One region of the Streptomyces sp. NPDC000941 genome, then DNA from elsewhere that is predicted to be linked to it. Evidence: predicted binding sites of a transcription regulator. Region 1 holds the regulator's gene; the other holds the start of a gene.

Region 1 (15,037 bases):
CCTCCGACTCCGAGGGCGACGCGAAGGCGAAGAAGTAGGGCGGGCCGGCGGGCAGTGGGTCCGGCGCGCGTAGCGCCAGGCCCACTGCCCTCTTCACGCGACTGCCGCCCCACGCTTCCGCACCGACGCGCCCTTGGTTTCAACAAGGTGGCCGAAGCCCCCTTACGCGGTACGGTTCCGGCCCTTACCCTGATCACTGCTCAAAGGTTACTCGCGAGTCAATAAGCGTGAGGCGAGCGAGGCAAGCGAGACAAGCACTGAGGCGGGCTCCGGAGGATGCCGTGACCGTGACCGACACAAAAACTTTGCTCGAGAACCGCCCGCCGTCCCTGGCGACGCACTTCCTCCAGCGCGTCGAGGCGACGCCGGACGCCGAGGCCTACCGCTATCCGGTCCCGCCCGCCTCGGGCGAGGGCCCCGACGACTGGCAGCCCCTGACCTGGCGCGAGACCGCGGACCGGGTCTTCGCCATCGCCGCCGGCCTGATCGACCTCGGCGTCCGCCCCGAGGAGCGGGTGGCGCTCGCCTGCTCCACGCGTATCGAGTGGATCCTGACCGACCTCGGGGTGCTGTGCGCGGGCGCGGCGACCACCACGGTCTACCCGAACACCAACGCCGAGGAGACGGCCTTCATCCTCTCCGACTCCGGCAGCCGGGTGCTGATCGCCGAGGACGGGGCGCAGCTGGCCAAGGTGCGGGAGCAGCGCGAGGAACTTCCCGACCTGGCCCATGTCGTGGTGATCAAGGCCGAGGACGCGATCCCCGCCGAGGGCGACCCCGAGGGCTGGGTGCTCTCGCTCGCCGAGCTGGAGAAGCGCGGCACGGCCCACCTCGACGACCACCCGGACGCGGTGCGCGAGTGCATGGACGCGCTCCGCGCCGACCAGCTGGCCACGCTCATCTACACCTCCGGTACCACCGGACGCCCCAAGGGCGTACGTCTGGCGCATGACACCTGGTCGTACATGGCCATCGTGATCGGCAATCTCGACGGGATCCTCTTCGAGGACGATGTGCAGTATCTGTGGCTGCCGCTGTCGCATGTCTTCGGCAAGGTGCTGACGGCGGGGCAGGTGTACGTCGGCCACACGACGGCCGTGGACGGCCGGCAGGACAAGATCATCGAAAACCTGCCGGTGGTCAGGCCCACCTACATGTGCGCCGTGCCGCGGATCTTCGAGAAGGTCTACAACGGCGTGGCGCAGCGGGCCCGCGCGGGCGGCGGCGCCAAGTACAAGATCTTCCAGTGGGCGGTCGAGGTCGCCCGCGAGTACGCCAAGACCTCCCAGGACAACTTCCGCCGCACCGGCACGGCCTCCGTGCCCATGGGCCTCAAGGCCAAGCACGCCGTCGCCGACAAGCTGGTCTACGCCAAGCTGCGCGAGGCGTTCGGCGGGCGGCTGCGGGCCGCGGTGTCCGGCGCGGCCGCGCTTGCGCCCGACATCGGCTACTTCTTCGCCGGCGCCGGCATCAACATCCTGGAGGGCTACGGACTCACCGAGACCAGCGGCCCCGGCTTCCTCAACCCCGTGGAGTACCGCACCGGCACGGTGGGCAAGGCGTTCGCGGGCCTGGAGGTGCGGGTGGCCGAGGACGGCGAGATCCTGATGCGCGGACCGTCCATCATGCAGGGCTACCACGGGCTGCCAGAGCTGACCGAGCAGGTGCTGGAGTCCGACGGCTGGTTCCACACCGGAGACATCGGCGAGCTTTCGCCGGACGGCTATCTCACCATCACCGACCGCAAGAAGGACCTGATCAAAACCTCGGGCGGGAAGTACGTCGCGCCGGCCGAGGTCGAGGGCCAGTTCAAGGCGGTGTGCCCGTTCGTCTCCAACATCCTGGTGCACGGCGCGGACCGTAACTACTGCACCGCGCTGATCTCCCTCGACGAGCCCACGCTCATGGACTGGGCGCGGGAGCACGGCCTGGAGGGCAAGTCGTACGCCGAGCTGGTGGCCACGGACGAGGTGCGGGACCTGATCGACGGCTATGTGCGGCGGCTCAACGAGGGGCTGCAGCGCTGGCAGACGATCAAGAAGTTCCGGCTGCTGCCGCGCGACTTGGACGTCGAGCACGGTGAGCTCACGCCGAGCCTGAAGCTCAAGCGACCGGTGGTCGAGCGGGAATACAAGGACCTGCTGGAGGATATGTACGCGGGTACGAGGGAGAACTGAGCGGACGCATGCGGCGGGCATCCCGGGCCGGGGTGTCGAGCGGGGGTGTCGGGTGGGGCTGATGCGCCACCCGAGGCGTAACATCCGCACAGGTGCCGCAGCTCCGACACACTGTTCACCTGATTTTTCCCCTCATCGCGGCTCACTTGCGTAACTCGGCGCATATGAGGGCGGCATGTCTGCCACTCTGTCGGTGTCGGACTACGGCGTTAGGCCGGGACTGCTCAGGAGCCGCACAGTGGGGACGCCTTCTTCTGCCACACCTGCTTCTGTCACACCTGCTTCTGTCACATCTGATCCGGCGCCGGGGGCGGTGCCGGGCGTAGTGCCCCGCCCCCGGCCCGGATCCGGGCCAGGGCCGGCGCTCGTGGCCGTGCCCGGGGCCGTACCGGCCGCTCGGATCGCCGCCGCGCGCACCAGCCTGCCCGGCAATCCGCTGGCGGCCTCCGCCGCGCGCCGGTTCGCGCGCACGGCCCTCGCGGACTGGACCTCGCTCGACTTCCCCGCCGTCGGCCGGATTCCCGACCGGGTCGCGGACGAAGTCGTACTGCTGGTGAGCGAGTTGGTCACCAACGCCGTGGTGCACGCAGGGACGGCGGTCGAGGTGAGCTGTGCGCTGGACGTCTTAACCGGGGACGGCGAAGTGCCCTCCGTGGTCGTGGAGGTGACTGACCATCACCCCACCCGTTTCCTGCGCGGTGAGCCACCCGATGAGGGCGAGGACCCGGTGTGCGCTGGGCACGGGCTGCGGCTGGTCGCCGAGCTGGCCGAGTGCTGGGGCACGGCCTACCGCCGGGACAGCAAGACGGTGTGGTTCCAACTGCCCGTCACCGCGGTCGAGTCCGCCGCCCTTCCGGGGGAACCACTTTCGGACGGCTCATTGCCCGCCGATCTGCCCGCCGCCTCGGGTGACTCCCCCAATGACGGCTCCCTAAAGGACGGCTCCCCCAACGGCGCCTCCCTGAAGAGCGATCCGTCAAGTGGCGGCACACTGAACGGCGACTCGCGCGGCGATGCGTACGCCGTCGAACTGCTGGCCCCCGACCCCCGGCGCGTCGGCGGCCGCAAGGACGACGCCGACTGGGTCCGGGAGGGCGCGCTGTCCTTCCTCGCCGAGGCCTCCGAGCTGCTGGCCGGACAGTTCGACGAGGACATGGTGACCTCGCTGGCCGCCCAGCTGCTCGTACCACGGTTCGCCGACTGGAGCGCGGTGTGGCTCGACACGGAAGGCGGCCCGCCGCGGCTCGCCCAGGTGTGGCACGCGAGCGAGAGCCGGATCGAAACCCTCCGCCAACTGCTCGAGAAGGAGCCGCTGGAACTGCCCGCCACCGCACGCGGCCGGGCCGTGCCCTGGCAGTGGCCCAGCGATCCCTCCGCGTACGGGCCCGGCGGCGCGGCTCTGGCCTGCCGGCTGATCGCGGGCGGGCGCACCGTCGGCACGCTGCTGCTCGGCCGGGCCGGGCTGATGCGGGTGCCGGGCGAGGTGGCCGGACTGGTCGAGGACTTCGCCCGCCGGGTCGCGCTGGCGCTGGCCTCCGCCCGGCAGTACACGCGCCAGGAGACGATCAGCCGGGTGCTCCAGCGCGGGCTGCTGCCGTCCCGTATCGCGCGGATCCCGGGCGTGGAGTCGGCGGTGGTGTACGAGCCGACCGGCGGCACCTCGGCCGGGGGTGACTTCTACGACATCTTCCCCGCGGGGAACGGCCGTTGGGTCTTCGTCCTGGGCGACGTATGCGGCAACGGGCCGGAGGCGGCCGTGGTGACCGGGCTCGTACGGCCCTGGCTGCGGCTGCTGGCGCGCGAGGGGTACGACGTCGGGGCGGTGCTGGAACGACTCAACCGGATGCTCGGGGAGGAGGCCGTCGAGGCCGCCGTCGAGGGCGCGGCGGAGGCCGTGGCCGCGGGCGTGGGGTTGTCGGTGGGCGGCGGGGTGTCGCGGTTCCTGTCGCTGCTGTACGGGGAGCTGGTGCCGCTGGGCGAGGAGGGCAAGGACGGCATCCGCTGCACGCTCGCCAGCGCGGGACATCCGCTGCCCCTGGTCCTGCGGCCCGACGGGTCGGTGCGCACCGTCGCCGAGCCGCAGATCCTGCTGGGTGTCGTGGACGATGTCGCGTACCAGAGCGAGACCTTCGAGCTGGCGCCCGGGGAGACGCTGGTGTGCGTGACGGACGGGGTGACGGAGCACAGATCCGGCGCCCGGCAGTTCGACGACGGGGACGGGCTGGCGTCGCTGCTCGGCGACTGCGTGGGGCTGGACGCGAGCGATCTGGCGGAGCGGATCCGCCAGGCGGTGCACGCGTTCGCGGTCGAGCCGCCGGACGACGATCTGGCGATGCTGGTGCTGCGGGCGCGGTAGGAAGCGCTCCGGACGGCCACGCGGCGGAGCCGCGGAGCCGCGTATCGGGCGGCTCCCCGACCTGACACCGGGGCTCCGCCCCGCCAGGGGCCTGGGCCCGGCCCAGGTCCCTGGCGGGGCGGGTCCCTGGCGGGGCGGGGCTGCCCCGGGCGTGCGGGGCGTTCTGGCTACGAGGCGTCCGTCCGCGCGGACCCCTCGGCCCAGGCAGGGGCGGCCCCGGCCGCACGGGCCCCCGGCCAAGGCACGGACCAGCCTTGGCTGCGCGGCCTCCCGGCTGCGCGGGCCTCTCGGCCGTGAGGCGTTCGGCGCGCTGCGCCGATGGCGGACAATGGGCGCATGCCTTCCGTACTGCCCGATGGCGAGCCCATGCCCGAGGACGGCGCGCTGCCCGTGAGCGCCGTGGCCGGGCCGGCGAACCGGCCGCTCGGGTTCTATCTGCATGTGCCCTACTGCGCGACGCGCTGCGGCTACTGCGACTTCAATACCTACACCGCCACTGAGCTGCGCGGATCCGGCGGAGTGCTCGCCTCGCGCGACAACTACGCCGACATGGTCGTCGAGGAGGTCCGCCTCGCCCGCAAGGTGCTGGGGGACGACCCCCGGCCGGTCGAGACCGTATTCGTCGGGGGCGGCACCCCGACCCTGCTGGCGGCTGCCGACCTCGGGCGGATGCTCGGTGCCATCCGGGACGAGTTCGGGCTGGCGGAGGGGGCCGAGGTCACCACCGAGGCCAACCCGGAGTCGGTCGACCCGCGCTATCTGGAGCAGCTGCGGGCGGCCGGGTTCAACCGGGTGTCGTTCGGGATGCAGAGCGCCCGGCAGCACGTCCTGCGGGTACTGGACCGCACCCACACCCCGGGCCGCCCCGAGGCGTGCGTGGCCGAGGCGCGGGCGGCCGGATTCGACCATGTGAACCTGGACCTGATCTACGGCACGCCGGGGGAGAGCGACGAGGACTGGCGCGCCTCGCTGGAGGCCGCGCTGAGCGCAGGGCCCGACCATGTGTCGGCGTACGCGCTGATCGTCGAGGAGGGCACCCAGCTCGCCCGGCGGATCCGGCGCGGCGAGGTGCCGATGACCGACGACGATGTGCACGCCGACCGCTATCTCATCGCGGAGGAGATGCTGTCGGCGGCCGGGTTCCGCTGGTACGAGGTGTCGAACTGGGCCACGTCGGACGCCGGCCGGTGCCGCCACAACGAGCTGTACTGGCGCGGCGCGGACTGGTGGGGCGCCGGCCCCGGCGCGCACAGCCATGTGGGCGGTGTGCGCTGGTGGAACGTGAAGCACCCCGGCGCCTACGCGCAGGCCCTGAGCGAGGGCCGGTCCCCGGGGGCCGGCCGCGAGGTGCTGACCGACGAGGAGCGCCGGGTGGAGCGGATCCTGCTGGAGCTGCGGCTCGCGGAGGGCTGCCCGCTGGACCTGCTGGCCCCGGCGGGCGCCGCGGCGGCGGCCCGGGCCGTGGCGGACGGCCTGCTGGAGCCGGAGCCGTACGGCGCGGGCCATGCGGTGCTCACCCTGCGGGGGCGGCTGCTGGCCGATGCGGTGGTGCGCGATCTGGTGGACTGACGCCCGTCCCAAGGCGCCTGCCTGAACCGAGGCCCTGACCTGACGTTCGGACGACCGACCCGACGCCCCGGCAGGCCCACAGGCCCCCTACGGCCCGGCCGGGCCGCCCACGGTCACATGGTCGATCAGCTCCTCCACCCGCCCCAGCAGGACCGGCTCCAGGTCCTTGTACGAGCGGACCGAGGACAGGATCCGCTGCCAGGCGGCCCCCGTGTTCTCGGGCCACCCCAGCGCCCGGCAGATCCCCGTCTTCCAGTCCTGGCCGCGCGGCACCGTCGGCCAGGCCGGAATGCCGACCGAGGAGGGCTTCACGGCCTCCCATACGTCGATATAGGGGTGCCCGACGATCAGTACGTGCTCGCCGGTGACCTCGGCCGCGATACGGGACTCCTTGGTGCCCGGGATCAGATGGTCGACCAGCACGCCGAGGCGGGCGTCGGGGCCGGGGGAGAAGTCGCGGACGATCGCGGGCAGGTCGTCGATCCCTTCCAGGTACTCCACGACCACGCCCTCGATGCGCAGATCGTCTCCCCACACCCGCTCGACCAGCTCCGCGTCATGGCGCCCCTCCACGTAGATGCGCCCCGCGCGGGCGACGCGCGCGCGGGCCTGGGGGAGGGCGAGGGAGCCGGAGGCCGTGCGGCGCGGACCCGTGGGGGCGGCGGCGCGGGGGCGTACCAGGGTGACGACGCGGCCCTCCAGAAGGAAGCCGCGCGGCTCCATGGGGAAGACCCGATGTTTACCGAAACGGTCTTCCAGAGTCACCGTGGGGCCCTGCGCGGTCTTCTCGCAGCGGATCACGGCGCCACAGAACCCGGTGGTGACCTCCTCGACGACCAGGTCGGGCTCGGCGGGCACCTCGGGCGCGGGCGCCTGGCGCTTCCAGGGTGGGGTCAGGTCCGGGTCGTACTGTCGCATCCGCATGACCCTAGCGCCGCGGCGGCGGCCTCAGGAGGACACGCCGAAACGAGCCGTGAGTTCAGCGGCCGAAACGAGCCGCGAGTTCATCGCGCTGTGCCCGGACGAAACGGGCGTCCACGGCGGCGCCGTGCCCCGGGACGTACACCGCGTCCTCACCGCCGAGGGCGAGCAGCCGGTCCAGGGCGGCGGGCCACTGGCCGGGGACCGCGTCGGCGCCCGCCTGGGGCAGCCCCGACTCCTCGACCAGATCGCCGCAGAAGACCACCTCGGGCTCGCCCGGGGCCCGGCCGGGGACGAGGACGGCCAGGTCGTGGGCGGTGTGGCCGGGGCCCACGTTCGCCAGCAGGACGGGCCGGTCGCCCAGGTCCAGGGTGAGCTCGCCGCACACCAGGTGGTGCGGGCGTACGAGATGGTCGGCGGCCCCGGCGGCGGCGCCGGGGTCCACGCCGTGCCGCACCGCGTCGTCGCGCAGCGCGTCCCGTTCGCGGCGCAGCAGCTCGTCGAGCCCGGCCGCCCCGTACACCTCGCAGCCCGCGAAGGCGGCGGTGCCGAAGACGTGGTCGAAGTGGGGATGGGTGAGGGCGATATGGGTGGGCCGGCGGCCGAAGAGCCGGGTGACCTCGCGCCGAACCCACGCGCCCTCGGCCAGGTCGGCGCCGGTGTCGACGACCAGGACGCCGGTTCGGCCGGCGATCGCGCCGACGGTCGCGTCCCAGCCGGGCAGCCGGCACCGGACGACGGACGGCGCGAGATCTTCCCAGCGCGCCTCTTCCCAACGGGTGTCCATACGGAGACGCTAGCTCCAGTGGTGGCAAAGCGGCGGCTCTTGCCCCGGCCACGGCACCCCGCCGTACACTGGCTGAGGGGTTCTGGCACTCGTGACCATTGAGTGCCAGGGGGAATACCTGATGAGACGGCTGGACTGGAGGTGCGCGCGGTGCTCAGCGAACGCAGACTCGAGGTACTGCGTGCGATCGTCCAGGACTATGTGGGCACGGAGGAGCCGGTCGGCTCCAAGGCGCTCACCGAGCGGCACCGGCTGGGCGTCTCCCCGGCCACGGTGCGCAACGACATGGCGGCTCTGGAGGACGAGGGCTATATCGCCCAGCCGCACACCAGCGCCGGGCGCATTCCCACGGACAAGGGCTACCGGCTGTTCGTCGACAGGCTGGCCGGGGTGAAGCCCCTGTCCACGCCGGAGCGGCGGGCCATCCAGAGCTTCCTGGACAGCGCCGTGGACCTGGACGACGTGGTGGGCCGTACGGTCCGGCTGCTCGCGCAGCTGACCCGGCAGGTGGCGGTGGTGCAGTACCCCTCGCTGACCCGCTCGACGGTCCGCCATGTGGAGCTGCTGGCGATGAGCCCGGCGCGGGTGATGCTGGTGCTGATCACCGACACCGGGCGGGTCGAGCAGCGCATGGTGGACTGTCCGGCGCCCGTGAGCGAGGAGTCGCTCGCGGACCTGCGGGCCAGGCTGAACAGCCGGGTCGTGGGCCGGCGGTTCGCGGATGTGCCGCAGCTGGTGCAGGATCTGCCCGAGTCCTTCGAGCAGGAGGACCGGGGTGCCGTCTCGACGGTCCTGGCCACCCTGCTGGAGACGCTGGTCGAAGAGACCGAGGAGCGGCTGATGATCGGCGGCACCGCCAATCTCACCCGCTTCGCGCATGATTTCCCCCTGACGATCCGGCCCGTGCTCGAAGCGCTTGAGGAGCAGGTCGTGCTGCTCAAGTTGCTGGGCGAGGCGAAGGACTCGGGCATGACCGTACGGATCGGTCATGAGAATGCTCACGAGGGCCTGAATTCCACTTCGGTCGTGGCAGTCGGCTACGGTTCGGGCGACGAGGCGGTCGCCAAACTCGGCGTGGTCGGACCGACCCGCATGGACTACCCCGGAACGATGGGAGCGGTACGCGCAGTGGCACGTTACGTCGGACAGATCCTGGCGGAGTCGTAAGTGGCGACGGACTACTACGCAGTCCTGGGCGTGCGGCGTGATGCCTCACAGGACGAGATCAAGAAGGCATTTCGCCGGCTCGCCCGTGAGCTGCATCCGGATGTGAATCCGGATCCCAAGACCCAAGAGCGGTTCAAGGAGATCAACGCCGCCTACGAGGTCTTGTCCGATCCTCAGAAGAAGCAGGTCTACGACCTGGGCGGAGACCCGTTGTCCGCCGCGGGCGGCGGGGGCGGCGCGGGCGGCTTCGGCGCCGGCTTCGGCAACTTCTCCGACATCATGGACGCCTTCTTCGGCACCGCGTCCCAGCGCGGCCCGCGGTCCAGGACCCGGCGCGGCCAGGACGCCATGATCCGCCTCGATATCGAGCTGACCGAGGCGGCCTTCGGGACCACCAAGGACATCCAGGTCGACACCGCGGTCGTCTGTACGACGTGCAGCGGCGAGGGCGCGGCGCCCGGCACCACGGCGCAGACCTGTGACATGTGCCGCGGCCGGGGCGAGGTGTCCCAGGTGACGCGGTCCTTCCTCGGCCAGGTCATGACCTCCCGGCCGTGCCCGCAGTGCCAGGGCTTCGGCACCGTGGTGCCGACCCCGTGCCCGGAGTGCGCGGGCGACGGGCGGATCCGCTCGCGCCGGACGCTGACCGTCAAGATCCCGGCCGGTGTGGACAACGGCACCCGGATCCAGCTCGCCGGCGAGGGCGAGGTCGGCCCGGGCGGTGGCCCGGCGGGCGATCTGTACGTGGAGATCCACGAACTGCCGCACGCGGTCTTCCAGCGCCGGGGCGACGATCTGCACTGCACGGTGACCATCCCGATGACGGCGGCGTCCCTGGGCACCAAGGTGCCCCTGGACACGCTCGACGGCCGGGAGGACGTCGACATCCGGCCCGGCACCCAGTCCGGCCAGTCGATCCCGCTCCACCAGCGCGGCGTCACGCACCTGCGCGGCGGCGGCCGGGGCGACCTGATCGTCCACGTCGAGGTGCAGACCCCGTCCAAGCTCGACCCGGAGCAGGAGGAGCTGCTGCGGCGGCTGGCCAAGCTGCGGGGCGAGGAGCGGCCGGTGGGCGAATTCAAGCCAGGGCAGCAGGGGTTGTTCTCGCGACTGAAGGATGCGTTCAACGGACGGTAGGCGCCCGGCCGGGGGTCCGGCCCGCGGCGGAGCCGCTGTTGTCCGCAGCGGCCCCGGGGGATGGAGTAAGCCAGGGCAGCAGGGGTTGTTCTCGCGCTTGAAGGATGCGTTCAACGGACGGTAGGCGCCTCAGCGGGCCTGAGGCGGCCCTGAGCGGCACCGAGCCGAGTACGGATTCACGCGGAGGACATGACACGATGTCGCCATGTCCTCCGCGTTGACCGATCTCTTTCGGTACCCGATCGTGCAGGCCCCGATGGCGGGTGGGGCCTCCTGCCCGCAGTTGGCCGCCACCGTCTCCGAGGCCGGTGGCCTCGGGTTCCTCGCCGCCGGCTACAAGACGCCGGAGGCGATGTACGAGGAGATCAAGCAACTGCGGGGGCAGACCGCCCGGCCCTTCGGCGTGAACCTGTTCATGCCGCACGCGCTCACCGCCGACCCCGCCGCCGTGGAGGTCTACCGGGAGCAGCTGGCCGGCGAGGCGGCCTGGTACGACACCCCGCTGGGCGACCCCGACGCGGGCTCCGACGACGCGTACGACGCCAAGCTGGCGATACTCCTCGACGACCCGGTCCCGGTCGTCTCGTTCACCTTCGGCTGCCCCGCCCGCGCCGTCCTCGACGCCTTCGCGAAGGTCGGGACGCGGACGGTGGTGACCGTGACCTCGCCCGCCGAGGCGCAGGCCGCCCAGTGGGCGGGCGCAGACGCCGTATGCGTGCAGGGTGTCGAGGCGGGCGGCCACCAGGGCACCCACCGCGACGACCCGCGCGCCGACGGGACGGGCGCCGGGCTCGGCCTGCTGTCGCTGCTCGCGCTGGTCCGGGAGATCGTGCAGATTCCGGTCATCGCGGCGGGCGGGCTGATGCGCGGCTCGCAGATCGCCGGGGTGCTGGCGGCGGGCGCGGTCGCGGCCCAGCTCGGGACCGCGTTCCTGGTCTGCCCCGAGTCGGGGGCCAACGCCCTGCACAAGCGGGCCATGACCGACCCGGTCTTCGGCCGTACGGAGCTGACCCGCGCCTTCTCCGGGCGCCCCGCGCGCGGGCTGGTCAACCGCTTCATGCGCGAGCACGGCCGGTACGCCCCGGCCGCCTACCCCCAGGTGCACCACCTCACCTCGGGGCTGCGGAAGGCGGCGGCGAAGGCCGGCGATCCGCAGGGCATGGCGCTGTGGGCGGGGCAGGGGCACCGGCTGGCCCGGGAGCTGCCCGCCGCGCGGCTGGTGGAGGTGCTGGCGGCCGAACTGGACGCGGCACGTGAGGGTTTGGGCATCGTGTGGGACAGAGGGGCGGTGTCGTGACCGCCCCTGTCTTCCTGGCCGACTCCCTCGCGGGGGCGGCCGTAGGGGCGCGGCTGGCGCTCGAGGGGCCGGAGGGGCGGCATGCCGTGTCCGTGCGTCGGCTGCGCGTGGGCGAGCCGGTGGTGCTGACCGACGGGGCCGGTACGGGCGCCTTCGGCGCCGTTGCGGCCGTCGAGGGCAAGGACCGGATGCTGGTCGAGGTGGCAGAGGTGCGCCATGAGGCGCCGCCGAGCCCGCGGATCACCGTCGTCCAGGCACTGCCGAAGGGGGACCGCGGCGAACTGGCCGTGGAGACCATGACGGAGACCGGCGTGGACGCCATCGTGCCCTGGGCGGCGGCGCGTTGTGTCACCCAGTGGAAGGGCGAACGCGGCCTGAAGGCGCTGGGCAAGTGGCGTGCGACCGCCCGGGAGGCGGGCAAGCAGTCGCGGCGGCTCCTCTTTCCCGAGGTGATGGACGCGATGACGACCCGCCAGGTTGCTCGGCTTCTGGCCGAATCCGACTTCGCGGCCGTGCTGCACGAGGAGGGCGCCGAGCCGCTTGCGACCGCGCCGCTGCCCGCCGAGGGCGGCGTCGTGCTGGTGGTCGGCCCTGAAGGGGGCGTATCTCCCGAGGAGTTGGCGGCCTTTGCCGAGGCGGGGGCGCGTCCGTACCGCCTGGGCCCGACCGTGCTGCGCACCTCCACGGCCGGAACGGCGGCGGCCGCACTGCTGTTGGGCCGTACGGGCCGCTGGGGCTGACGCACGCCGGCCCGGATGGCCGCCGCCCGGCGGATCATGTGGCCGAGGTTGCTCTTCCGGTTCCCCCCGCTCCGGTGGGAACCTTTTCTTATGGGGGCAATGAGGCATCAAAGGAACGCGCTCTTCGCGGTGGTGGCGGCGGCTCTGACGATCGTCGCCGTGGCGGCGTGCGAGCCCAGGGACAACACCGGGCTCAACGCCATCGGGGTGGCGGTCACCACGGACCGGGTCAGCACGCGCGCGCTCGAAAAGGGCGGTATCGACGTGCGGTGGATGACGTGCAACGCGGATGTGAAGGGCAAGCACACGTCCGGCCCGTCGCAGGACGCGAAGGCGTCCGTCCGCTGCCGGGGCAAGACCGATGACGACCGCACCATCAAGGTCAGCGGCACCGTCACCTACGAGCGCAAGAACGTCTGCGTTCGGGGCGATCTGACCGCCAAGGTGGACGGGCACCAGGTCTTCCAGGCCAATGTGATCGGCGACTGCAACGCGCGGAAGACGACGCATCCCCGGCCGTCCGGGCACACCACCCACCCGTGGGACCGGAAGACCACGGCGGGCAGCAACAAGTAGGCGGAACGAGTAGGCGAGACAAGCAGACGGGCCGAGCAGGCGGCACAGGCAGGCGCCAAGGGCGGCAAGGGCGCCATGCGGTTCCGGCGCGCGCCCTCCGGGCGTCCCGGTAGCATCCGGTTCCGTACCAGCCGACGTTGCGTAAGGAGCCACCGGTGGCGGGAGAACCGCAGGCCGACTGCCTGTTCTGCAAAATCGTCTCGAAGGAGGTGCCGGCGACCGTCGTCCGCGAGACCGAGACGACCCTCGCCTTCCGGGACATCAACCCCCAGGCGCCGACCCACGTCCTGGTGATCCCCAAGGTCCACTACCCGGACGCCGCCTCCCTCGCGAACGCGGAGCCGCAGATCGCCGCCGACATACTGCGCGAGGCGGGTGTGGTCGCCGCCGACGAGGAGATCGACGCCACCGGCTTCCGCGTCATCTTCAACACCGGCTCGGGCGCGGGACAGACCGTCTTCCACGCGCACGCCCACATCCTGGGCGGCCGCGGCTTCAACTGGCCCCCCGGGTAATCCCGTTGTCGTCACGCGAACTGGTCGTCCTGGGCACCGCGAGCCAGGTGCCGACCCGGCACCGCAACCACAACGGCTATCTGCTGCGCTGGGACGGCGAGGGCATCCTCTTCGACCCCGGCGAGGGCACCCAGCGCCAGATGGTGCGGGCAGGGGTCGCGGCCCATGACATCAACCGGATCTGTGTCACCCACTTCCACGGGGACCACTCGCTGGGCCTGGCCGGGGTCGTCCAGCGGATCAACCTGGACCGGGTGCCGCACCCGGTGACCGCGCACTACCCGGCGAGCGGACAGCGCTTCTTCGAGCGGCTGCGGTACGCGACCGCGTACCGCGAAACCGTGTCGCTGGCCGAGGCGCCGGTGGCGGGGGAGGGCGGCGTCCTGGTGCGGACCGCCGCGTACACGCTGGAGGCGCGCAGGCTCTCCCACCCGGTCGAGTCCTACGGCTACCGGCTGATCGAGCCCGACGGCCGCCGCATACTGCCCGAGCGGCTTGCGGCGCACGGCATCCGCGGGCCCGAGATCGGCCGGCTGCAGCGGGAGGGGGCGCTGGAGCGGGAGGGGCGCACGGTCACGCTGGAGGAGGTCAGCGAGGTGCGGCGCGGACAGCGCTTCGCCTTCGTCATGGACACCCGGCTTTGCGAGGGCGCCCATGATCTGGCCCAGGGCTGTGACCTGCTGGTGATCGAGTCCACCTTCCTGGACGAGGACGAGCCGCTGGCGGTCGAGTACGGGCATCTCACCGCCGGGCAGGCGGCTCGGCTGGCCGCGGAGGCGGGGGTGCGGCATCTGGTGCTGACCCACTTCTCACAGCGGTACGGCGACCCCACCGACTTCGAGCGCCAGGCGCGGGCGGCGGGCTTCGAGGGGGAGCTCACGGTGGCGCAGGACCTGATGAGCGTGGCGCTGCCCAAGCGGCGCTGAACGCTCCAGGCGGCGCTGATCGTCCGGGGCGTCCGCCGCTGTCAGTGCCATCGGGCAGACTGGCGGCAACCGCATTCATCCATATTCATCCGCATCGCATTCACTGAACGAGATTCATGGAACGGGACCGGCGACGAGGCCGGTCCGATCTGGGAGCGCACGGTGACCACAGACCACGGCCAGCCGCTCGCGGCGGCGTACCCGGCGGAGTACCCCTTGCTCGACCCGCTCGAGGCCGTCCGCAGACCCGGTGACCCGGCCTGTGACGTCTATCTCACCGGCTCGGTCTTCCTGGACATCATTTTCACCGGCCTGGACTCCGCCCCCGTGCGCGGCACCGAGTCCTGGGCCCGCGGTATGGGCTCCAGCCCCGGCGGGGTGGCCAATATGGCCACCGCCCTGGCCCGCCTGGGTCTGCGCACCTCTCTCGCCGCCGCCTTCGGCGACGACATGTACGGGGACTACTGCCGCGACGCTCTGGACCGCGGCGAGGGCATCGACCTGTCGCTGTCCCGTACGGTGCGCGGCTGGCACTCCCCGGTGACCGTGTCCATGGCCTACGAGGGCGAGCGGACGATGGTCTCCCACGGCCACGAGGCGCCGCCGCCCGAGGAGCCCGCCCCCAGCTGCCCGCCCCCGGCCCGCGCCGCCATCGCCTCCCTGGTCCCGGGGAGCCGCGAGGAGTGGGTCACCCAGGCCGTCGGCCACGGCAGCATGGTCTTCGCGGACGTCGGCTGGGACGACACCGGCCGCTGGGACCCGGCCGATCTCGCGGATCTCGAGCACTGCGAGGCGTTCCTGCCCAACGCGGCCGAGGCGATGCGGTACACCCGCACCGAATGCCCGCGCGCCGCCGCCCGCGCGCTCGC
Region 2 (15,037 bases), on a different contig from region 1:
CCTCGGGCACCAGCTTGTCCTCGGAGAGCACATTGTCCTGGAAGTAGCGGTCCTTGGAGTACGAGCGGGCCTGGCCGCGCGACTGCATCGCGCCCAGCGAACCCATGCCCCGGTAGGACTTGAACTGCTTGCCGTTGATGAAGACCATCTCGCCGGGCGACTCCTCGCACCCGGCCAGCAGGCTGCCCAGCATGACCGTGTCAGCGCCCGCCGCGATCGCCTTCGCGATATCGCCGGAGAACTGCAGGCCACCGTCGCCGATCAGCGGCACCCCGGCCGCATGGCACGCCTGCGCGGCCTCGTAGATCGCCGTCACCTGCGGCACACCGATGCCCGCGACCACCCGGGTGGTGCAGATCGAGCCCGGCCCGACGCCGACCTTGACCCCGTCCACACCGGCGTCGATCAGCGCCTGGGCGCCGTCCCGGGTGGCGACATTGCCGCCCACCACATCGACCCTGATGTTGGACTTCAGCTTGGCGATCATGTCGAGGATGCCCCGGCTGTGGCCATGGGCACTGTCGACCACGAGGAAGTCCACCCCGGCCTCGACCAGCGCCTGCGCCCGGTCGTACGACTCGTCCCCGACGCCGACCGCCGCGCCGACGATCAGCCGACCGTCGGCGTCCTTGGCCGCGTGCGGATACTTCTCGGCCTTCACGAAGTCCTTGACGGTGATCAGGCCCTTGAGCACGCCCGCGTCGTCGACCAGCGGCAGCTTCTCGATCTTGTGGCGGCGCAGCAGCTGCATCGCGTCCTCGCCGGAGATCCCGACCTTGCCGGTGACCAGCGGCATCGGGGTCATGACCTCGCGGACCTGGCGGCCCCGGTCCGTCTCGAAGGCCATGTCACGGTTGGTGACGATGCCGAGCAGCTTGCCCGCCGCGTCCGTCACCGGGACGCCGCTGATCCGGAACTTTCCGCACAGGGCGTCCGCCTCGGCCAGCGTCGCATCCGGCCGGACCGTGATCGGGTCGGTCACCATACCGGACTCGGACCGCTTGACCAGGTCGACCTGGTTGGCCTGGTCCTCGATCGACAGATTGCGGTGCAGCACGCCCACACCGCCCTGACGGGCCATGGCGATGGCCATCCGGGACTCGGTCACCTTGTCCATGGCGGCGGACAGCAGCGGCACATTGACCCGGACGTTTCGAGAGACTCTGGACGAGGTGTTGACCGCGTTCGGCAGCACCTCGGAGGCGCCCGGCAGCAGCAGCACATCGTCGTACGTCAGCCCGAGCATCGCGAATTTCTCAGGCACTCCGTCGACGTTGACAGTCATGACACCCTTCCAATGGTCTTGCCCCAGCGCGGACTCCCATGCTAACGGGCGCGACAGGTGCCCCATTCCTGCCTGTGGAAAACCCCGTGGCCTGCTGAAACCCGCCGAGACCTACTGCTCGGCGAGCGCTCGCAGCCTGCTCAGGGCCCGGTGCTGGGCCACCCGCACCGCACCAGGCGACATCCCGAGCATCTGCCCGGTCTCCTCCGCGGTCAGCCCGACCGCGACCCGCAGCAGCACCAGCTCGCGCTGGTTCTCGGGGAGGTTCGCCAGCAGCTTCTTGGCCCACTCGGCGTCGCTGCTCAGCAGCGCCTGCTCCTCGGGGCCGAGCGAATCGTCCGGCTGCTCCGGCATCTCGTCCGAGGGCACAGCCGTGCTGCCCGGGTGGCGCATGGCCGCGCGCTGGAGATCGGCGACCTTGTGCGCGGCGATGGCCACGACGAACGCCTCGAAGGGCCGGCCGGTGTCGCGGTAGCGCGGCAGCGCGCACAAGACCGCGAGGCAGACCTCCTGCGCCAGGTCGTCCACGAAATGGCGGGCATCGCCCGGCAGCCGCGAAAGCCGCGTACGGCAATAGCGCAGGGCGAGCGGATGCACATGGGCGAGCAGATCGTGGGTGGCCCGCTCGTCCCCCTCTGCGGCGCGCCGGACAAGGGCGCCGATGGCCCCTTGGGTCCCGGAGCCGCCGACCGGCGGGGACCCCTGGGTCTCGTCGTCGCGCATCCGTCCATGGTGCCTTGGCGCCGCGCCTTCCGCGGCACCGCGTCCGTAGTTGTGCGCTGAAGCGTTATGAGCAGGTGCGCCGGCTGTCGTCACGTCCTGCGCTCTCCCCTCACGCCCGACCGACATGTCCCCGAGGAACTCCACACCTTCAAGGATGCGGCATCGCCCGGCGAACCAACATAAGCCGCCGCCCTTCGCCCCGCCCGCCACCCGACGGGCGGGGACCGTCGGCCCCCTGTTTTGGGCTCTTGCCTCCCCCGGCCACCGCTGGGAAGTGCCCCCGTTGGGGCGTTACAGCCGCCGCGGCCGGGGCCCGGGCCGGGTCTAGCGAACCAGGCCCCAGCGGAAGCCGAGCGCCACCGCGTGTGCCCGGTCCGAGGCGCCGAGTTTCTTGAACAGCCGCCGGGCGTGCGTCTTGACGGTGTCCTCGGACAGAAACAGCTCACGGCCGATCTCCGCATTGGACCGGCCGTGGCTCATGCCCTCCAGCACCTGGATCTCACGGGCGGTGAGCGTCGGCGCCGCGCCCATCTCGGCGGAGCGCAGCCGGCGCGGGGCCAGCCGCCAGGTCGGGTCGGCCAGCGCCTGGGTCACGGTGGCGCGCAGCTCGGCGCGCGAGGCGTCCTTGTGCAGATAGCCACGGGCCCCGGCGGCTACGGCCAGCGCGACACCGTCCAGGTCCTCGGCGACCGTGAGCATGATGATCCGGGCGCCGGGGTCGGCCGAGAGCAGCCGCCGCACGGTCTCGACACCGCCGAGGCCGGGCATCCGCACGTCCATCAGAATCAGATCCGAACGGTCGGCCCCCCAGCGGCGGAGGACTTCCTCGCCGTTGGCCGCCGTCGTCACACGCTCGACGCCGGGCACGGTCGCCACCGCACGGCGCAGCGCCTCTCGGGCAAGCGGGGAGTCGTCGCAGACGAGGACGGATGTCATGACCGCCCTCCGCAGCTGATGCGCGTCACCTTGAGCCTCCAGGCTGGTACATATCGTCACCTGTGCGATTGACAGCCTCGGACATCCGTCCGAGAGCTTTACCCATCAACCGCCTCCGCACTCTCAACGACGGTCACCCGAAAGAGTTACGGGGTCCAGCGGCCACCTTCGACACTCTACGTGAGGGAACGGACACAGAGCTGCTTCATCGCGGCCGCCGCGCCTCACCCCGACTTTCGCCCTCTTCGATGGCATTTGGCGACCTTGCTTCCAATTTGCCGGTCTCTGTGGCTAGATTCGCAATGAGTCATATTTACATCTACTTACACAGTAGGTGTACGACCCAGGACGCAGCGTCCGCACCAGATCGCTTCGAGGAGATAAGGCAATGGCAGATTTCTCCCGTCTTCCCGGTCCGAACGCCGACCTGTGGGACTGGCAGCTGCTGGCCGCGTGTCGCGGGGTCGACAGCTCGCTCTTCTTCCATCCGGAGGGAGAGCGCGGCGCTGCCCGCAGCGCTCGCGAGATGTCAGCCAAAGAGGTGTGCATGCGATGCCCTGTACGCGCGGAGTGCGCGGCGCACGCGCTGGCGGTTCGTGAGCCGTACGGCGTGTGGGGCGGACTGACCGAGGACGAACGTGAGGAGCTCATGGGGCGGGCACGCCACCGGGCCGTGGCCACCTCGGGCGCCGGAGCTCCCGGCGCCTGATCGCGCCCGCGATCACCACAATTCTGAAGAAACGTATCGGCACCGACCGCGGAGCCTTCTACTGAGGGCTCGGCCGCCGCTGCCGCCCGCCCAGGCCTGCCTCCGAACCGTCGTTCAGCCGCCCGTCACGGCCGCGGTTCGCCTCGCGCCGCCGACTCCAGCCGATCCAGCATCGCCGCCACCGCCGGGACCCGGGCGAGGTCCGGCAGGGTGAGCGCGACGACCTCCCGCCGCACGGCCGGCTCCACCGCCACCATCGCGGCGCCCTTGGCCCGTACGGCCTCCAGCGCCAGCTCCGGCAGCACCGCCACCCCAAGCCCGGCCGCCACCAGCCCGATCACCGCCGGATAGTCGTCCGTCGCGAAGTCGATCCGGGGCGTGAAGCCCGCCGCCTCGCACACATCCACCAGATGCCTGCGGCAGCGCGGGCAGCCCGCGATCCACGGCTCCTCGGCCAGTTCCCCGATGCCCACCGCGCCGGCCCCCGCCAGCCGGTGCCCCTCGGGCACCACGCCCACCAGCCGGTCGCTCAGCAGCGGCCGTACGACCAGGTCGTCCTTGCCCCACGGGCCCTCGGCCGGAGCGATCAGCTCCTCCGCGTCCGCCACCGCCGGCTCGACCTCCGGGTAGCGGAAGGCCACGGCGATCTCGACGTCGCCCGCGCGCAGCAGCTCCACCGAGCGCGGCGGCTCGGCCTCCACCAGCGAGACCCGGGTCCCCGGGTAGTCCTTGCGCATCTCGGCGAGCGCGGTCGGCACAAGCGTCGAGCTGCCGCTGGGGAAGGACGCCAGCCGCACCCGGCCGGCCCGCAGCCCGGCGATCGCGGCGACCTCCTCCTCGGCGGCGGTCAGCCCGGCCAGGATCCCCGCCGCATGCCGCACCAGCGCCGCGCCGGCCTGCGTCAGCCGCATCTCCCGGCCCGTACGGATCAGCAGCGGCGTGCCCGTGGACTGTTCGAGGGCCTTCATCTGCTGGCTGACGGCGGGCTGGGTGCAGCCCAGCTCGCGGGCGGCCGCGGAGAAGGAGCCCGTGGCGGCCACGGCGCGCAGCACCCTCAGATGACGAGGCTCGATCATGCTTCGAGCATAAGCGACCCTTGGGTACGACCTCGAATATCGCGTCGCCGCTTTGGTCGCTGCTTTGACGCTCGAAGGCCGAAACAGCTTTGAACCGCGCCGCCGCGGTCCCTTAGCGTGTTGTCATGACCCGTATCCCCGAGGCCGGGCCCGCGCACCCGCCGACCGCGACCGTGCTCACCGTGAACGTCGGCCGCCTCATGCCGGTCGAGTACACCGACGCCCCCTCCGGCGGCACCGGTATCGACAAGCGCCCCGCCGACGGGCCGGTGCGGGTGGTGGCCCCGGGCCCCAAGGGCGAGGCCGGGAGCGGACTCGTCGGCGACACGGTCAGCGACACCCGTCACCACGGCGGGAACGATCAGGCGGTGTACGCCTACGCGCGCGAGGACCTGGACGCCTGGGCGCGCGAGCTGGGCCGCGAGCTGCCGAACGGCGTCTTCGGCGAGAACCTCACCACCCAGGGCCTCGACGTGACCGGCGCCCGGATCGGCGAGCGCTGGCGGATCGGCCCCGACCTGCTGCTCGAGGTGGCCTCCGCGCGTATCCCGTGCCGGACCTTCGCGTCCTGGCTGGGCGAGGAGCGCTGGGTGAAGCGGTTCACTCGCGCGGCCGTCCCCGGCGCGTATCTGCGGGTCCTCGAACCGGGCGAGATACGCGCCGGGGACCCGGTCGAGATCGTGCGCCGGCCCGACCACGAGGTGACCGTCGGCTTTGCCTTCCGCGCCGCCACCACCGAACGCGCCCTGCTGCCGCGGGTGCTGGCCGCGGGCGACGCGCTCCACCCCGAACTGCGGGAATCCGCGCGCTCTTTCCCCGGAACTCCTTCCATCACATCGAAGAACTGATCCGGACGAGTGCGCTCCGACCCCCTCCATGGCCGCTAACGTGCGCGTATGACGACTGCGTTGATTACGGGAACCACAGCGGGCATCGGCGCCGCCTTCGCGAGCCGGCTCGCGGCGGACGGGCACAACCTGGTGCTGGTGGCGCGGGACGAGAAGCGGCTGCGCGAACAGGCCGCCGACCTCCACGACCGCCACGGGGTGGAGGCGGACGTGCTGCGGGCCGACCTGTCCGAGGACGACGGCATCGCGGCGGTCGAGGCGCGCCTGGGCGACCGCACGCACCCGATCGATCTGCTCGTCAACAACGCCGGGTTCGGCAACAAGGGCCGCTATCTCGAGGTGTCCCTGGCGGATGAGCTGCGGATGATGAAGGTGCACTGCGAGGCCGTCCTGCGGCTCACCACCGCCGCGGCCGAGACCATGCGCGCCCGGGGGCGCGGCGGGGTGATCAACGTCGCCTCGATCGCGGCGTTCTTCCCGCGCGGCACGTACGGGGCCAGCAAGGCATGGGTCGTGCAGTTCACCCAGGGTGCGGCGCGGGACCTGGCGAGCTCGGGGGTGCGGCTGATGGCGCTGTGCCCGGGGTTCGTACGGACCGAGTTCCACGCGCGGGCCGGGATCAAGCCGGACAGCGTGCCGAGCTGGATGTGGCTGGACGCGGACCGGTTGGTGACGGCGGCGCTCAAGGACTTCGCGCGGGGCAAGGCGCTGTCGATCCCGGATCCGCGGTACAAGGCCATGACGGGGCTGGCGAAGATCGCGCCGCGGGCCGCGGTCTCGGTCATCTCGTCGAACGTGGGACGGCCCCCCAAAGGACAGCCGAAGGACAGCCGAAGGAACGCCGACCCCGAGATCTGAAACGGCCCCGGCAGACCTGAGACCGCCCCGGAACGCATCAGGCGCGGCCACCCGCGAGGGGTGACCGCGCCGTGCGTGGAGTGCGCGGTGGGCGCGTCAGTGCGAGTGACCGTGGCCGTGGCCCGCGGCCTCCGGCTCTTCCTCGGCCGGCTTCTCGACCACCAGCGTCTCGGTGGTGAGCAGCAGGGAGGCGATGGACGCCGCGTTCTCCAGGGCGGAGCGGGTGACCTTGACCGGGTCGATGACGCCGGCCTTCACCAGGTCGCCGTACTCGTCGGTCGCGGCGTTGAAGCCGTGGCCCTTCTCGAGCTCGGCCACCTTGGAGGTGATGACGTAGCCCTCAAGGCCCGCGTTCTCGGCGATCCAGCGCAGCGGCTCGACGGCGGCGCGGCGGACGACCGCGACACCGGTGGCCTCGTCGCCCTCCTTGCCGAGGTTGTCCTCCAGCACCTTCACGGCGTGGACGAGCGCGGAGCCACCACCGGAGACGATGCCCTCCTCGACCGCGGCGCGGGTCGCGGAGATGGCGTCCTCCAGACGGTGCTTCTTCTCCTTGAGCTCCACCTCGGTGGCGGCGCCGACGCGGATCACGCACACGCCGCCGGCCAGCTTGGCGAGGCGCTCCTGGAGCTTCTCGCGGTCCCAGTCGGAGTCCGTGGCCTCGATCTCGGCCTTGATCTGGTTGATCCGGCCGGTGACGTCCTCGGACTTGCCGCCACCGTCGACGATGGTGGTGTCGTCCTTGGTGATGGTCACCCGGCGGGCGGTGCCCAACACGTCCAGGCCGACCTGGTCGAGCTTGAGGCCGACCTCCTCGGCGACGACGGTGGCGCCGGTGAGGGCGGCCATGTCGCCGAGCATCGCCTTGCGGCGGTCGCCGAAGCCGGGGGCCTTCACCGCGACGGCGTTGAAGGTGCCGCGGATCTTGTTGACGACGAGGGTGGACAGGGCCTCGCCCTCCACGTCCTCGGCGATGATCAGCAGCGGCTTGCTGCCACCCTGGATGACCTTCTCCAGCAACGGCAGCAGGTCCTGGATCGAGGCGATCTTGCCCTGGTGGATCAGGATGTACGGGTCGTCGAGGACGGCCTCCATGCGCTCCTGGTCGGTGACCATGTACGGAGACAGGTAGCCCTTGTCGAAGGCCATGCCCTCGGTGAAGTCGAGCTCCAGGCCGAAGGTGTTGGACTCCTCGACGGTGATCACACCGTCCTTGCCGACCTTGTCCATCGCCTCGGCGATGAGCTCGCCGACCTGCTTGTCCTGGGCGGACAGCGCGGCCACGGCGGCGATGTCGGACTTCTCGTCGATCGGGCGGGCGGTGGCCAGCAGCTCGTCGGAGACCGCCTTGACGGCCGCGTCGATGCCCTTCTTCAGGGCGGCCGGGGAGGCGCCGGCGGCCACGTTGCGCAGGCCCTCGCGGACCAGCGCCTGGGCCAGCACGGTGGCGGTGGTGGTGCCGTCGCCCGCGATGTCGTTGGTCTTGGTCGCCACCTCCTTGACGAGCTGGGCGCCCAGGTTCTCGTACGGGTCCTCGACCTCGACCTCACGGGCGATGGTGACACCGTCGTTGGTGATGGTCGGGGCGCCGAACTTCTTGTCGATGACGACGTTGCGGCCCTTGGGGCCGATCGTCACCTTGACGGTGTCGGCGAGCTTGTTGACGCCGCGCTCGAGGGCGCGACGGGCGTCCTCGTCAAACTTCAGGATCTTCGCCATGGGTTGCGTATGTCCTCTCGAACGAACCGCGCCCCGGCCCCGGTATGGACAGGGGTACCGGGGCGCGGCTCACAGGCAAAACTTCGGTGACTTACTTCTCGATGATCGCGAGGACGTCGCGAGCCGAGAGGACGAGGTACTCCTCGCCGTTGTACTTCACCTCGGTACCGCCGTACTTGCTGTAGAGCACGACGTCGCCGACGGAGACGTCGAGCGGGAGACGGTTGCCGTCCTCGAAGCGGCCCGGGCCCACGGCCAGGACGACGCCCTCTTGGGGCTTCTCCTTGGCAGTGTCCGGGATAACCAGGCCAGAGGCCGTGGTCTGCTCGGCGTCGAGCGGCTGGACCACAATGCGGTCCTCGAGCGGCTTGATGGCAACCTTGGAGCTGGCGGTCGTCACGATCCGACCTCCCCCTTCGGAGATCTCACGGGGTTAACTGTCTGAGGTGGCGACCAGGTGGATCCGTCGTCGCGGGTGCCGGACCTGCCCGTCGCTGTGTTTGGCACTCATCGATGCCGAGTGCCAGCCACGACATTATGACGCGGTTAGCACTCAGTCAACCAGAGTGCCAAAGCGGCGGGGTGACGCGGCGCCCTTCAGATGCCCCTCGGGCGCCCCGGCAGCGCCCCTCAGGCGGCCCTCAGGCGGCCCTCAGACGGCCTCCGGGCGCCCCTCAGAGGTAGTCCTCCAGCCGCGCCACGGCGAAGCCCTGCGACTGGATCTCCCGCAGCAGCGAGGTCATCACATCGGTCATCGTCCGCCCCTCCTGCTGGGCGGGGCCGCGGAAGTGGGCCAGGATGATGTCGCCGGAGTGCAGCCGGTCGCCGGCCGCGTACTCAAGACCGCCGGCCTTCATCTCGGCCGACCACATCACGAGCGCCCGCACCCCGCAGGCCGCCGCCGCGCGCACGGTGTCGTCGTCGACCGCCCCGTACGGCGGGCGGAAGAGATACGGCCGGGTGCCGAACTCGCGGGTGAGGTTCTCCTGCTGGCCGCAGATCTCGTAGACCTGATGCTCGTACTCCAGATCGGGCAGCCTCGGATGGGTGAGCGTGTGGTTCTGCATCCCGTTGCCGAGCCGGCGCAGCTGCTCGAAGTAGCCGTAGTCGCCGGCCACCACGTCGTCCGTCAGAAAGCCGGTGAACGGCAGCCCCAGGTCATGGGCCTGCTGCAGAAAGGCCGGGTCCTTCTCGGCGCCGTCGTCGATGGTCACGAAGACGACCGGTTCGTGGGTCGGCACATGGTCGATGATCGGCGGCCCGGCGGGCGCGCCCGCGGCCGGCGGTACGAGGGCCGGTTTGGCCGAGGGCGGCGGCGCCGTCTCCAGCGGCCCGTCGAGCCCCCAGCGGTGGTAGCCGTCCGGAGCCGCGGCGGAGGGCGAGGGCAGGCCGGAACCGGAGCCCGAGTCCGACGCATGGGGCGAGTCGTGGCCCGCGCCCGGGGCATGGGTCCCCGACCCGGACGACGACGTGAAGGACGGCGAAGACGATGCGGCGGCGCCCGAGCCCTTGTCCACCCGCGCGGTCCCGGCACCGGCTCCGTCGACATCCGAGCAGCCCGCGAGCAGAGCCGCGGCCGCGACCAATACGAGACACCTCGAAAGGCCATGCTTGATCATCATCACATAAGCGATCTTCGGCCGGGTGTCGCGAACGCGCTCGCTGGAGCGAGGAGAATGGGCGACGTGGACGTTGACGCCTTCGACTCACTGCTCCGCGACGAAGGGCAGGCACTGCTCCGCGAGCTCCAGGACTACGACCCGGCGCGAGAGCTCGCCACGGCGACCCGGCTGCGCCGCGAGCACCCCGCGGACCTGGTTTCCGCGGCCCTCACCCAGGCGCGGCTGAGGCAGCGCGCGGCCGCGAAGTTCGGCGCCGACGACGCCCACCGCATGTACTTCACGCCCAACGGCGTGGAACAGGCCACCCGCGCCTCCGTCGCCGCCTACCGCGCCGACCGATTCGTCGAGCTCGGCGTGCGCCGCGTGGCCGACCTGTGCTGCGGCATCGGCGGCGACGCGGTCGCGTTCGCCCGCGCGGGCATCCCCGTCCTGGCCGTCGACCGGGACCCGCTGACCTGCGCGGTGGTCCAGGCCAACGCCGAGGCCCTGGGCCTGGCCGAGCTCATCGAGGTGCGCCACGCGGACGTCACCGAGACCGACACCTCCGGATGCGACGCGGTCTTCGTGGACCCCGCCCGGCGCGGCGGGCGCGGCCGCGTCTTCGACCCCGAGGCGTACTCCCCGCCGCTGTCCTGGGCCGTTCAGGCCGCCCGTACGGCCCCGCACGCGGCCCTCAAGGTCGCACCGGGCATCCCGCACGAGGCGGTCCCCGAGGACGCCGAGGCCGAGTGGATCTCGGACCACGGCGATGTGAAGGAGGCCCTGCTGTGGTTCGGCACCGCCCGCCCGGGCATGCGCCGCGCCACGCTGCTCCCCGACCACCACTCCCTCCTCGGCACCCCGCTGCTGCCGGACCCCGAGCCGGGGCCGGTCGGCCGCTGGCTGTACGAGCCGGACGGTGCGGTGATCCGCGCGCATCTGGTCGCGGACGTCGCCGCCCGGATCGGCGGCCGTCTCATCGACCCGACCATCGCCTACGTCACGGCGGACGATCTGCGCCCGACGCCGTACGCCCACGCGTACGAGATCACGGATGTGCTGCCCTTCAACCTCAAGAAGCTCAAGGCGCTGCTGCGCGAGCGGAAGGTCGGCGTCCTGACGGTGAAGAAGCGCGGCTCGGCGGTCGAGCCGGAGGAGCTGCGGAAGAAGCTCCGTCTCGAAGGGGTGAATTCCTGCACGGTCTTCCTGACCCGGGTCGGCGGCGCCCCGACGATGCTGCTGGGGCACCCGGCGCAGGTCTAGGACCTCGCTTCCGAGGCGCCCGGGCCAGGCTTTCAGCCCGGGCCAGGCTTTCAGGGCACCCGGCCCGGGGCGGCGGCCTCTCAGGCCCGCTCGCCGCCCCCGCCCCTCGTCCGCAGCTCGAACCAGACGCCCTTGGCGTACATCCCCGCCGGGTCCCCGTCCGCCGTCCCCCACTCGTCGGCCAGCGCCGCGACCACCCCCAGGCCGCGCCCGTACATCCGGTCGCCCTCCGGGAGATACGCACCGGTGGGGAGCTCGCTGCTCGCGTCGTACACGCTGATGCGCAGCCGCGGCTGCTCGATCATCACGCGCAGCATCAGGGAGTCGCCCTCGGCGTGCAGATAGGCGTTGGTGGCCAGCTCCGAGGTGCAGGCGGTCGCGGTCTCGACGAGGTCTTCATGGCCCACGGAGTTCAGCACACAGGCGACGAAATCCCGGCAGATCTTGGGTGAGGTGGCCCGGCGGGTGCTCTGCAGCGTGTACACGTACGGCTCTTCGGGGCCCGGGGAGGGCGAACTGCCCGCAGGACTGTCGTCAGGCTCGTGGTCGGGTCCCAATGTCAACGTCAACTCCCTGCGACGGGGCTGTTGGTGCGCGTACCGTTACGATGATCAACGCTTCGTAGCGGCGACACCACCTACCGTAGGACAGCGCTGCAAACAAGTGCTACGGATTCGTTGAATTTCCCCGACAAATAGCCCGCGAGGGTGACACGTATGGGAGGAACATGCCACCCAGGAGCGCCCCAACCGCCCGGCAACAGCGGTTGGGCACCGAGCTGCGCAGGATGCGGGAGGACGCGGGCCTCAGCATCCAGGAGGCCGCCGACCGGCTCGGCATCAACCGGACCCACATCACCAATCTGGAACTGGCCCGGTTCGGGGTGAGCGAGGAGCGGGTACGCACCCTCGCCGCCATCTACGCCTGCCCGGACACCGCGTACATCGACGCCCTCGCCGCCATGACCCATGAGCGCAAGGGCGGTTGGTGGGAGGACTACCGGGGCCTGATCGCCACCGGTGGACTCGACCTGGCCGAAATGGAGTACTACGCGGCAAGCCTGCGCGTAGTCGGCCTCATCCACATCCCGGGGCTGCTGCAGACAGAGGAGTACGCGCAGGCGGTGATGGGCCAGGCCGTGCCCCCATGGTCACCGCCGGAACTGCGCCGCAGGCTCTCCCACCGGATGAAGCGCCGGGACATCCTGGACCGGGACGCCCCTCCGCTGTGCAGCTTCATCATCCACGAGGCCGCCCTGCACACCCGGTTCGGCGGGACACGGGTCCTGCGGGCGCAGCTGGAGCGGCTGCTGGAGGCGTCGGAGCGCGAGAACGTCACCGTACGCGTCATCCCGCTCGTCACGGACGGATTCCCGGTCGCCGGTTCCACGGTCACCTATGCCTCGGGGCCCGTGCCCCAGTTGGACACCGTGCAGTTCGACTCGGCGCTCGGCTCGATGTTCCTGGACGCGGAGTCCCAGCTGCGGAAGTACGGAGGGGTCCTGGACCACACCGTGGAAGTGGCCCTGCCCGTCGAGGAGTCACGGGACCTCGTACGCGCCGTCGCGCGACGCCTCAGATGAAGGCAACAGGCAAGGCAACGGGCAAAGGGAATGTGCACCATCAACTGGCAGAAGTCCTCCTACTCCGGCCAGGGCGAAGGAGACGCCTGCGTCGAGGTCGCCTCCATGGGCGATGACATAGCGCTCCGCGAGAGCGATGACCCCGACAGAGTCGTGATCACCACCCCCGCGAAGCTCGGTTCGCTCCTCGCCGGCATCAAGTCCGGCGAGTTCGATCGGCTGGCGCCGCCGTGACCTTGCCGTCGCCGCCCAGAACGCCGGACGCATCCGGCGCCGCCGGGACACCCGTCGCCGCGCCTGTCGCCACGCCTGTCGAGGCACCCTTCGCGGCACCCGCCGAGGCACCCGTCGAGGCGCCCGTCGCGGCCTCCTCGCCCCGCGCCCGCCCCGGGAGCAGCAGCGCCGCGCTCAGGGCGGCCACGGCCAGCAGCGTGCCCGAGACGCCGAAGGCCGTGGCGTAGCCGCTCGCGAGGGACCGCGGATCGTCACCGCCCGCCGCATGCGCGGCCACCGTCACCAGCACCGCGAGCCCCAGCGAACCCCCGATCTGCCGCGAGCTGTTGACCAGGCCCGAGGCCATGCCCATCTCCGGCGCCGGCACGCCCGTCGTGGCCGCCGTCCCGAGCGGGACGACGCACAGGCCGACGCCGACGCTCGCGACCAGCGACGGGCCGAGCACCGAGTCGGCGAAGCCGCCGTCCACGCCGATCGCCAGCCCGAACCAGCCCATTCCGGCCGCCCCCAGCAGCCCGCCGCCGACCAGCAGCGTCCGCACGCCGAGCCGGGCGACGGCGCGGGTGGCGACGAGCGACCCGATCACGTTCCCGGCGCAGAAGGGCAGAAACGCGGCCCCAGTCGCGATCGATCCGTATCCGAGGATCTGCTGCATGTACAGCGAGGCGAAGTAGAAGGCCCCGAACTGGCCCGAGAAGAGCAGCAGGACGAAGAGGTTCCCGGCCAGCACCGGCCGCCGCCCCAGCAGCCCGATCCGCAGCAGCGGCCGCTCCACCCGGCGCTCGACCACGACGAACGCGGCCAGCAGCACCAGCGCCGCGCCCAGCGTGCCCAGCGTCGTCGCCGAGCCCCACGGATAGGTCTGGGTCCGTACGAGCGCGAACACCAGCGCCGTCATACCGCAGGTGACCAGCAGCGCACCGGCGACATCGAGCCGCGGCCGCGGGCCCTCACGCCGGTCGGGCTCGACCGCGGTCCGTGCCGCCACCAGCGCGAGGACGACGATCGGCACATTGATCAGCAGCACGGAGCGCCAGCCCGCCCATTCGGTGAGCAACCCGCCCACCAGCACCCCGACCGCCCCGCCCGCCGCCGCGGCCATGCCCCACAGCCCCAGCGCCCGGGAGCGCGCGGGCCCCGCCGGGAAGGCCACGGTGATCAGCGTGAAGGCCACCGGCGCGAGCGCCGCCGCGCCGACGCCCTGGACCGCGCGGGCGGCGATCAGCGCGCCCGGCGATCCCACCAGGCCGCCGCCGAGGCTGGCGGCGCCGAACAGCGCGAGCCCGCCCATCAGCGTCGCCCGCCTTCCGACGATGTCGGCGAGCCGCCCGCCGAGCATCAACAGCCCGCCGAAGGCGAGCGCGTAGGCGTTGACGACCCACAGCAGGGCGTCGGGCGTGAAGCCGAGGTCTTCGCGCATATCGGGCAGCGCGACATTGACCACCGACATGTCCAGAGCCACCACGAATTGCACGGTGAGCGCCACCGCGAGCACCAGGCGGGCGTGTCCCGCACGGTCGTTCATGAACTGCCTCCCTCTCGGGTCCCCAAGGCCAGGGCAGTTAGTATACGCGTACACAAACTCGAAAGGCGATGCCTCGGGTGGACAATGAGGCGGTGACGAGCGAGACGGGCGACCCGGCGGGCGATACGGCAGGCGATACGGCGGGTGGCACGGGCGGGGCGCGCACCGAGGGCAGACGGGGCGGCGGGCGGCCCCGTCGGCTGGAACTGGAGACGATCGTCGGCACCGCGCGCCGCATCCTCGAGGAGGAGGGCACGGCGGCCCTGTCGATGCGGCGGCTGGCCAAGGAGGTCGGCTCCACGCCGATGGCCCTCTACCGCCACGTCCGCGACAAGGACGAGCTGCTGATCCTCGTCCTGACCGGAGTCTCCAAGACGCTCCCCCGCCCCGAGCTGCCCGAGGAGCCGCGCGAGCGGGTGTATGTGACGGCCCGCCACATGTACGAGGCGCTACGGGAGCTGCCGTGGGCGGTGGAAGTGCTCAGCCTCGGCGAGCTCACCGACCGGCACGCGCTGTGGATCGTCGAGGAGATCGTCGACTCGGCCATGGCCTGCGGGCTGAACGAGCGCCAGGCCGTGCACGCCTACCGCACCCTGTGGCACTACGTCCTGGGCACGCTCACCTTCCAGGCGGCCCTCGCCGGCCGCTCCCAGGATCCGGAACGGCGGCCCCACTTCC

What was found. The regulator HrcA, encoded in region 1, represses chaperone genes, less so after heat shock. The targets are predictions, from matches to a motif close to TTNGCACTCNGNNNNNCNGAGTGCNAA.
Region 2: a site for HrcA is predicted at 8,701-8,727, ahead of groES (co-chaperone GroES). Genes of this name have one in related genera too.

The regions. Positions count from the first base shown of each region.
Region 1 covers NZ_JBSFMM010000100.1:20,358-35,394, reverse strand. The annotation lists gene lepA (translation elongation factor 4) at 1-38, shown strand, start outside; gene ACWDSL_RS28910 (AMP-dependent synthetase/ligase) at 288-2,177, shown strand; gene ACWDSL_RS28905 (SpoIIE family protein phosphatase) at 2,545-4,533, shown strand; gene hemW (radical SAM family heme chaperone HemW) at 4,870-6,102, shown strand; gene ACWDSL_RS28895 (DUF3097 domain-containing protein) at 6,190-7,020, opposite strand; gene ACWDSL_RS28890 (MBL fold metallo-hydrolase) at 7,082-7,810, opposite strand; gene hrcA (heat-inducible transcriptional repressor HrcA) at 7,961-8,977, shown strand; gene dnaJ (molecular chaperone DnaJ) at 8,978-10,114, shown strand; gene ACWDSL_RS28875 (nitronate monooxygenase) at 10,320-11,411, shown strand; gene ACWDSL_RS28870 (16S rRNA (uracil(1498)-N(3))-methyltransferase) at 11,408-12,151, shown strand; gene ACWDSL_RS28865 (hypothetical protein) at 12,251-12,727, shown strand; gene ACWDSL_RS28860 (histidine triad nucleotide-binding protein) at 12,883-13,242, shown strand; gene ACWDSL_RS28855 (ribonuclease Z) at 13,248-14,168, shown strand; gene ACWDSL_RS28850 (carbohydrate kinase family protein) at 14,331-15,037, shown strand, end outside.
Region 2 covers NZ_JBSFMM010000093.1:1,470-16,506, forward strand. The annotation lists gene guaB (IMP dehydrogenase) at 1-1,285, opposite strand, end outside; gene ACWDSL_RS27500 (sigma-70 family RNA polymerase sigma factor) at 1,397-2,008, opposite strand; gene ACWDSL_RS27505 (response regulator transcription factor) at 2,333-2,944, opposite strand; gene ACWDSL_RS27510 (WhiB family transcriptional regulator) at 3,333-3,653, shown strand; gene ACWDSL_RS27515 (LysR family transcriptional regulator) at 3,779-4,729, opposite strand; gene ACWDSL_RS27520 (MOSC domain-containing protein) at 4,855-5,577, shown strand; gene ACWDSL_RS27525 (SDR family NAD(P)-dependent oxidoreductase) at 5,626-6,435, shown strand; gene groL (chaperonin GroEL) at 6,532-8,154, opposite strand; gene groES (co-chaperone GroES) at 8,246-8,554, opposite strand; gene ACWDSL_RS27540 (polysaccharide deacetylase family protein) at 8,829-9,740, opposite strand; gene ACWDSL_RS27545 (THUMP-like domain-containing protein) at 9,831-11,018, shown strand; gene ACWDSL_RS27550 (ATP-binding protein) at 11,099-11,581, opposite strand; gene ACWDSL_RS27555 (Scr1 family TA system antitoxin-like transcriptional regulator) at 11,746-12,600, shown strand; gene ACWDSL_RS27560 (DUF397 domain-containing protein) at 12,631-12,834, shown strand; gene ACWDSL_RS27565 (MFS transporter) at 12,797-14,359, opposite strand; gene ACWDSL_RS27570 (TetR/AcrR family transcriptional regulator) at 14,452-15,037, shown strand, end outside.